DNA from 2 places in the Salinispora sp. CH2A1_6 genome. Region 1 is predicted to be linked to the other one. Evidence: riboswitches for the same ligand, from Rfam matches in the RefSeq annotation. Region 1 holds a riboswitch; the other holds the start of a gene.

What was found. Region 1 has a riboswitch for ZMP and ZTP ahead of AC1UKG_RS14310 (glycine hydroxymethyltransferase). Riboswitches for the same ligand answer to the same signal wherever they lie in the genome.
Region 2: linked by a shared signal. The riboswitch ahead of AC1UKG_RS15185 (bifunctional 5,10-methylene-tetrahydrofolate dehydrogenase/5,10-methylene-tetrahydrofolate cyclohydrolase) and the one ahead of AC1UKG_RS14310 (glycine hydroxymethyltransferase) in region 1 are both predicted to bind ZMP and ZTP.

The regions. Positions count from the first base shown of each region.
Region 1 covers NZ_JBXEDG010000010.1:171,230-175,437, reverse strand. The annotation lists gene AC1UKG_RS14320 (non-homologous end-joining DNA ligase LigD) at 1-983, opposite strand, end outside; gene AC1UKG_RS14315 (metallophosphoesterase family protein) at 1,024-1,905, opposite strand; ZMP/ZTP riboswitch at 2,017-2,106, shown strand; gene AC1UKG_RS14310 (glycine hydroxymethyltransferase) at 2,138-3,574, shown strand; gene AC1UKG_RS14305 (DedA family protein) at 3,599-4,208, opposite strand, start outside.
Region 2 covers NZ_JBXEDG010000010.1:382,069-386,276, forward strand. The annotation lists gene AC1UKG_RS15175 (EamA family transporter) at 1-150, opposite strand, end outside; gene AC1UKG_RS15180 (Lrp/AsnC family transcriptional regulator) at 216-704, shown strand; gene AC1UKG_RS15185 (bifunctional 5,10-methylene-tetrahydrofolate dehydrogenase/5,10-methylene-tetrahydrofolate cyclohydrolase) at 701-1,657, opposite strand; ZMP/ZTP riboswitch at 1,674-1,757, opposite strand; gene AC1UKG_RS15190 (class I SAM-dependent methyltransferase) at 1,903-2,541, shown strand; gene AC1UKG_RS15195 (GNAT family N-acetyltransferase) at 2,653-3,279, shown strand; gene AC1UKG_RS15200 (dihydrofolate reductase family protein) at 3,228-4,208, opposite strand, start outside.

The DNA.
Region 1 (4,208 bases):
GCCAACTCCAGCAACGGCTCCAGCGAATAGGCCCGCTCGTCCAGACCCGCGTGCGGATCGCCGTGCTCGGTGAAGCGGGCCGGCATCGTGGTGATGTCGAAGTCCTCCGGCCGGGCGTCGTCCAGTTCGGTCCAGGCCACCGGTGCGGAGACCAACGCCGCCGGGGTGGGCCGGATCGAGTACGCCGAGGTCATCGTGTGGTCCCGGGCCATCTGGTTGTAGTCGACGAAGACCGGCCGATCCCGCTGCTCCCGCCACCAGGTGGTGGTGACCAGGTCGGGCCGGCGACGCTGGATCTCCCGGCCCAGCGCCAACACCGCCCGGCGGCAGTCACCGAAACCCCACCGTGGCTCGATGGTGAGGTAGATGTGCAGCCCTCGTCCCCCAGTGGTCTTCGGGTAGCCAACCAGCCCGAGCTCGTCGAGGAACGCGCGGACCTCGTGCGCCACCGGAACCACCTGGTCGAACCCGACTCCGGGTAGCGGATCCAGGTCGATGCGCAGCTGGTCTGGTCGCTCGACATCACGCCGGGACACCGGCCACGGATGAAACCGGAGCGTACCGAGGTTGACCGCCCAGGCCACCACGGCCAGCTCACTCGGCGCGAGCTCGTCCGCGCTCCGACCGCTCGGGAAGGTCAGGTGCGCGGTGCGAACCCAGTCGGGAGCGCCCGCCGGCAGCCGCTTCTGATAGAAGGCGTCACCACGGTTGTCCGCCCGTGTCGCGATCTTGGCACCGGCGAGGACGCCACGCGGCCACCGCTCGAGCATCGTCGGCCGGTCCCGCAGGGCGCGCAGAATGCCATCGCCGACGGCCAGAAAGTAGCGCACCACATCGAGTTTGGTCAGCCCCAACTCGGAGAAGTAGGGCTTGTCCGGGTTGGAGACGCGAACCAGCCGCCGTCCCACCCGGAGCTGCTCGGCCGGCGTCGCCACGCCCACACCGTAGCCGTGATCCGGGCGCGCACCAGGTCGGACGCGCATCGCCGGCCGCACGGACCCGATTGCCCGGCGCAGGAACGGGCTACCAGGCGGTCGGTGGCAACCCTGCCGGCGCCGGCAGGATCCGGCGCGGCTGCCCCAGCGGCCCACTCCGTCGCCGCCACTCCCGGGGATAGCCCACCGACACCTCCTCGAAGCGCACCCCGTCGTACCAGGTGGTGCGCGGGACGTGGAGGTGGCCATAGACCACCGCGACGGCGTCGAAGCGCCGATGCCAGTCGGCCGTCGCCTCGGTGCCGCACCACTGCGCGAAGATCGGATAGCGGAGAATGTGGGTGGGCTCGCGACGCAGCGGCCAGTGGTTCATCAGGACCGTCGGAAGCGCCGGGTCCCGCTCCGCCAGCCGCCGGGCCGTCCCGGCGACCCGGGCCGCGCACCACGCCGACCGGCTCTCGTACGGGTCGGGGTGAAGCAGATACTCGTCGGTGCAGATGATCCCGGTCCGGTACGCCTCGGCGAGCGCGGCCTGCGACGTGTCGAGGCCCTCGGGGCGCCAGCTGTAGTCGTAGAGCAGGAACAGCGGCGCCACGGTGACCGGGCCGCCGGGCCCCTCCCACACCTGATACGGGTCCTCCGGCGTGACGACGCCGAGCTCTCGGCAGAGTTCGACCAGGTGGGCGTAGCGGGCGGCACCGCGCAGCGGCACCGGATCGGCCGGCAGGCTCCACAACTCGTGGTTGCCGGGCGACCAGAGCACCTTCGCGAACCGGGCAGCCAGCAGCCGCAGCGCCCACTCGACCTGCGCGACCGTGTCTCCCACGTCGCCGGCGACTAACAGCCAGTCCGCCGGCGACTCCGGGCGGAGCCGCTCGACGACCGTCCGGTTTTCCGCGTGCCGCACGTGCAGATCACTGATGGCGAGCAGACTTCCCTGACCATCCGCCCGATCGCCCGACCCCGTCATGGTCCGATCCTAGCCACACTCGCCACCACCGTCGATCTTCGATCGGCTCCCGGCCGGCGGAGCAGGGCGTACGAATGGGTGCCGGCCCCGCCGAGGCGAACCGGTAGGATCCCCTCGGGTCGGGACTGGCGCGATTGGGATGGAGCACCATCGGGGAACGACCCATCACGAGGACGCACGCCGAGCGCCTGGGCCTCCACACGTCCACCGGGAACGTTCACCAGGAGGTCACATGTCGGGTAACGCCGAGTCCACCGCCTATCGCAGCGCACTCGAGGTGATCGGTGCCGTCGAGCCGCGGGTCGCCAACGCCATCCGCGCCGAGTTGGCCGACCAGCGTGAGTCGCTCAAGCTAATCGCCAGCGAGAACTACGCCTCCCCCGCGACGCTGCTGGCGATGGGCAACTGGTTCAGCGACAAGTACGCCGAGGGTACGGTCGGCCGTCGCTTCTACGCCGGCTGCCAGAACGTCGACACGGTCGAGGCGCTCGCCGCCGAGCACGCCCGGGAGTTGTTCGGAGCGCCGTACGCCTACGTACAGCCGCACTCGGGGATCGACGCCAACCTGGTCGCCTTCTGGGCGGTCCTCGCCGACCGGATCGAGTCGCCCGCCCTCACGCGGGCCCAGGTCCGGCACGTCAACGACCTCACCGAGGCCGACTGGTTCGCTTTGCGCCGCGAGCTGGGCAACCAGCGGATGCTGGGCATGTCGCTGGACGCGGGGGGTCACCTCACCCACGGCTTCCGGCCGAACATCTCCGGCAAGATGTTCGACCAGCGCAGCTACGGCACCGACCCGGAGACCGGGCTGATCGACTACGACCGGGTCGCCGAGGCGGCCCGCGAGTTCAAGCCGCTGATCCTCGTCGGCGGCTACTCGGCGTACCCCCGGAAGGTCAACTTCCGAATCCTGCGCGAGATCGCCGACTCGGTCGGAGCCACCTTCATGGTGGACATGGCCCACTTCGCCGGGTTGGTCGCCGGCAAGGTCTTCACCGGTGACTTCGACCCGATTCCGCATGCGCACATTGTGACCTCCACCACGCACAAGTCCTTGCGCGGTCCCCGCGGCGGCCTGGTGCTCTGCGGTCCAGAGCTCGCCGAGCAGGTCGACCGGGGCTGCCCGATGGTGCTCGGCGGCCCGCTGCCGCAGGTGATGGCCGCCAAGGCGGTCGCGCTCGCCGAGGCCCGGCGCCCCGACTTCGTCGACTACGCCGAGCGCATCGTCGCCAACGCGCAGGCCCTGGCTGACGGATTGCAGCGTCGGGGCGCGAAGCTGGTCACCGGCGGGACCGACAACCACCTGGCGCTGATCGACGTGACCGGGTACGGGCTCACCGGCCGGCAGGCCGAGCAGGCGCTCCTTGACTCGGGCATCGTCACCAACCGCAACGCGATCCCGCAGGACCCGAACGGCGCCTGGTACACCTCCGGGATCCGGATCGGTACGCCGGCGTTGACCACCCGGGGCTTCGGCACCACGGAGTTGGACGCCACCGCCGAGCTGATCCACACCGTCCTGAGCCGGACCGCGCCCGGGACGAACGCCGACGGCACCGCCTCGAAGGCGAAGTACGTGCTGGACCCGGGCGTCGCCGACCGGGTCGGCAAGCAGGCCAGCGACCTGCTCACCGGCTTCCCCCTCTATCCCGCCATCGACCTCGGCTAGCCCGCCGGCACCTCGATCGCCACGTCAGCGCACGGTGGTGTCCTCGGACCAGCTGCTCCGGTAGAGAGTTCCCCGGCCCTGCGGGTCGGGGACACCATCGAGGGGCGGCATCGGCGCGGGGAACTCGTCCTCCGGCCCGTTGGGCCGCACTCCCCCGGTCGTCCGGGAGCGGCGGAGCCGGGTGACGACGAACCAGACGAGCCCCGCCACGCAGGCCAGGATGACGACGTTCTGGAGCACACCGGCGTACGCCTCGACCAGGTGCCAGTTGTCACCGAGCAGGTAGCCGGCCATGACGAAGGTCGTGTTCCAGATCAGGCTGCCCAAGGTGGTGTAGACGACGAAGGTCCACACTGGCATCCGCTCCACCCCGGCCGGGATCGAGATCATGCTTCGGAAGATCGGAATCATCCGACCGAAGAACACCGCCTTGACGCCGTGCCGGAGAAACCACTCTTCGGTCTTGTCGACGTCGCTCAGCTTCACCAGCGGAAGCCGGGCGGCGATGGCGCGCATCCGGTCCCGGCCCAGTGCCGCACCGATGTAGTACAGCGCGAGCGCACCCACCAGCGAACCCACCGTGGTCCAGAAGATCGCGCTGATGACGCTCATCCGCCCCTGTCCGGCGACGAAC
Region 2 (4,208 bases), 210 kb from region 1:
CAGGGCGTCCACGCGGACGAAGAGCAGTACCGCGAAGGCTGGACCGAGATAGTGGAACACCGCACCGACGACGACGTAGGCGTGGGGTGGTATCCGCGGTGCGGCCGCCGCCGACGTCCGGGTGTCCGAGCGCAGAACTGATCGTGGCATTCCCCTATCGTCGAAGGTGACAGCACCTAGCACCATGCACAATCGAAGGCTAGAGGAGCATGACGATGACGTATCGTGAGCCCAGACCCCCGACGGGCCTTCCAGATAGCAATTCGTTGCTCGACGACACCAATCGCCGCCTGCTCCGCGTACTGCGGCACGACCCGCGCGCCAGCGCCGCCGAGTTGGCCCGCCAGGTCGGCATGTCCGCGCCGGCGGTGCGGGAGCGGCTGCACCGGCTCGAGAACGCCGGCGTCATCCGCGGCTACCGCGTCGATATCGACCCCGCGGCCCTGGGCCTCCCCGTCGCCGCCTGGGTGCGGATCCAACCCGGTCCAGGCCAGCTGTCAAAGATCACAGAGCTGGCCGACCGCGTTCCGGAGGTCAGTGAATGCCACCGGATCTCCGGCGAGGACTGCTTCCTCCTCAAGGTGCACGTACCCGCCGTCGACGCCCTGGCGGCGGTCCTCGACCAGTTCCTGCTCCACGGCCACACCACCAGTTCCTTCATCGTCTCCACCCCGGTGGCACCCCGTACCCCCGGACGAAGCTAGCTCCCGTCCGACGCGCCCGACCCCGAGGGCCGTACCGGTGTCCGGGTCGGGTGCTCGTCGCCATCGCGGTGCGGTGGCGTCAGCGCCTGCCGTGCCGCCCGCACCGCGTTACGGAACACCATCGCCACCGTCGTCGGGCCGACCCCGCCGACCCGGGGAGTCATCGCCCCCGCCACCGTCGCGCATGCCTCGTCCACGTCTGGCAGCAGCCGCCGCCCCGCGTACCGCACCCCACCACCGACGACAACCGCCCCCGGGCGCAGGTGCTCGGGGCGTACGAGACCCGGCACCCCCGCCGCCGCCACCAGAATCTCGGCCCGGCGGGTGTACCGCGGCCAGTCCGTCACGCCGGTGTGCACCACCGTCACCGCGGCGTTCGCCGTCGGCCGCTTCTGCGCCAGCACCATCGCCAGCGGACGCCCCAACGTGGCCCCCCGACCCAGCACCACCACCTCCCGGCCGGCCACCGGCACCCCGTGGTACGCCAGCAACGCCTCGATTCCCGCCGGCGTACACGGTGCCGGGCCCGGCAGCCCCAACGCCAACCGGCCCAGGTTCACCGGGTGCATCCCGTCCACGTCTTTCTCCGGATCCAGCGCCTGCATCGCCCGGTCGAAGTCCAGGTGCCGGGGAACGGGGTGCTGCACCAACACCCCGTGCACCGCCGTGTCCGCGCTCAACTGTGTCACCACCGCCTGCAGGTCCGCCTGCGACGCCGACTCCGGCAGCTGCACGTGTGGGGAGGCGAACCCCAACTGCTCGGCTTGGCGCTGCTTGATCCGGATGTATCCGACGCTCGCGTCGTCGTCGCCGACCAGCACCGTGGCCAGGGCCGGGGTCATCCCGGCCGCCCGTAACCGGGTGACCTCCTGCGCCACCTCGGTCAGGATCTGCTCGGCTACCGGTCCACCCGGCAGTGACCGGGCGACCGACATCGACATCGACGTGGACATGGTTCACCTCGCCCCCGCGGAAGGCCCAGGCGGTCGACCCTCCGCGACGAGCTCCCCGATGGTCATCCCATCCTCGGTGCCGCCAGTCGCGTCGACCTCAGCCTGCCACAGCCCCACCAGGTGGGGAAAGCCCTTGCCCAGCGCAGCTGCCACCGCCGATCGGATCGGCTGCGTGCGCTGGCCGTTGCCGGCCCGCGGCAGGGCGTGGAAGGCGGCACACGGGCCGTTGGACCGTATCCGAGACAATGACCGACGTGGACGTTCGATATGACGAGGTTCTCGACCCGCTGCGGCAGGCGTATGACACTCGCGCGGCCTGGCGTGACGGGCTGACCAAGCAACCGTGGAAGGTGGCACAGCGTCAGGCGTTCCGGGACCGGCTGGCATCGGGAGCGCGACTGCTGGAGGTCGGCGCGGGCACCGGGCAGGACAGCGCGTTCTTTCAGCAGGAGGGGCTTGTCGTCGTCGCGGCCGACCTGTCGCCGGTGATGGTCGAGCACTGCCGGGCCAAGGGCATCGACGCCCACGTGATGGACTTCCTGCACCTGGACTTTCCGGCCGGCTCCTTCGACGCGGTGTTCGCGATGAACTGCCTGCTGCACGTGCCCAACCACGACCTGCCTGCGGTCCTGACAGCAATCCGGGCCGTCCTGAGCCCCGGCGGCCTCTGCTTCGTCGGGGTGTACGGCGGCGACGAGAGCACCGAGGGTCCCATCGACGGTGACGAGCACGTGCCGCCGCGCTTCTTCTCGTGGCGCACCGACGAACAGCTGCTCGGCTTTGCCACCGCCGCGCAGTTCGACGTGGTGGACTTCCACCTGGTCGATACCGGTTATGGCTACTGCTTCCAGTCGTTGACCCTGCGTCGTCCAGACCGCGACTGAGGATCCGGCAGCAGCGGACCCGTGGGGTCACGGTGCGTCGCGGGTTGGCGGTGGCGGTCTTCGCCGCCGCCGGTCCTGGCACTTCGTCGCCGGGGCACTACGCTGACGAGTGTGAACATCCGTCCCACCCCCTTGGCCGGTGCGATCGTGATGCGTCTGCTGGAGGAGTCCGATGCGGGGCCGCTGAGCGAGGCGTACCTTCTCAATCGTGAGTACCTCCAGCCGTGGGAGCCACGGCGGGCGGATGCCTTCTTCACGTTAGCGGGGCAGCGGAGTCGGGTGCAGGATCAGCTCCGGCTCCTGGAATCAGGCCAGACTCTGCCCTGGGTGTTGGACGAGGGGGGTCGGGTTGTGGGGACGTTGACGCTGTCCAACGTCGCACTCGGACCGTTCCGCAGCGCCAACATCGGCTACTGGATCGACCATGGGTATGCCGGGCGGGGGCTCGCCACCCAGGCTGTCGCGCATGCCTGCCGGCTTGCCGACGAGGTGGCCGACCTTCACCGGCTTGAGGCCGGCACCCACGTGCGCAACACCGGAAGTCAGCGCGTTCTCACCAAAGCGGGGTTCACGCGGATCGGCACCGCGCCCCACTATCTGCACGTCGACGGGGCCTGGCAGGACCATCTGATTTTTCAGCGAATCCTGAACGAACGTCCTCCGCGATGCGGCCGCGTCCAGGAAAGTCAGACCGTCGGGGGGCCGTCGGCCCGGTCGGACGGGTCAGGGCGGGTGTAGCGGAGAAACAGGTTGCCCTGCTCGTCGAGGAGGGACCGGTGGAGCTGCCACTGCCCGCCCGCGGGCTGCCCCGCCGGACCGGCGGTGATCCGCGGGCCGGCCACCGCCAGCAGCTGCGGCGTGATCGTCAGGCAGAGCTCGTCGAGCAGGTCGGCCTGGGCCAGCTGGCCGGCCAGTGCGGGGCCACCTTCGCAGACGATGCGTCGGTGCCCCCGCTGTCGAAGCAGCTGGATCGCCTGGTTGAGGTCGACGTTGTAGTCGCCGGCGACCAGGAGTTCGGCGGCTTCGGCTACCGCCGTGCTGGCCTCGGCCGCCGCAGCGGCGGGGACGATCAGGATCGGCCGTGGCTGGCAGTGACCTCCGATGCCGCGCTGAAACAACGGGCCACTGAGGTCGAGGTCGAGACTGCGGGTGACAACCGCGATGGCCGGATAGGGCGGTAGGCCGTTGGCCCGTCGACGGGCGATCTCGGGAGCCGACAGGGCGGTCTGCCCGTACTGCTCGGCGCGGACCGTGCCCGCCCCCAACAGCAGCAGGTCGGCGTCTCGTTTGATCAGGCGATAGACCCGCTGGTCGCCGCTGCTGGTCAGAGCGGCGCTGGCGCCGTTCACCGCGGCAAGACCGTCGATACTCGACACCGTGACGAGGCGTACGTGCCTTCCGGTGGGGGAGGGCAGTGCGTAGCGTTCGTGAAGTTCGTCCTCGTCCAGGTCGATCAGCCCGGTGGTGGGCCACATGTCGCGGATCCGAGAACCGGCGGCGGGCGGCGGTGGGCCCGCCAGTCGCCACACCAACTCGGCGAGCCGCTCGGTGAGAAGACCCGCAAGGCCGGTGCGGGCCGCGACGTCCGTGCCGCTGGTGCGGCGCCGTTCGAGGGTGTGTCGATGGCCCCGCACCAGGTACTCCAGGCCGTTGCGGTCCATGGCGTA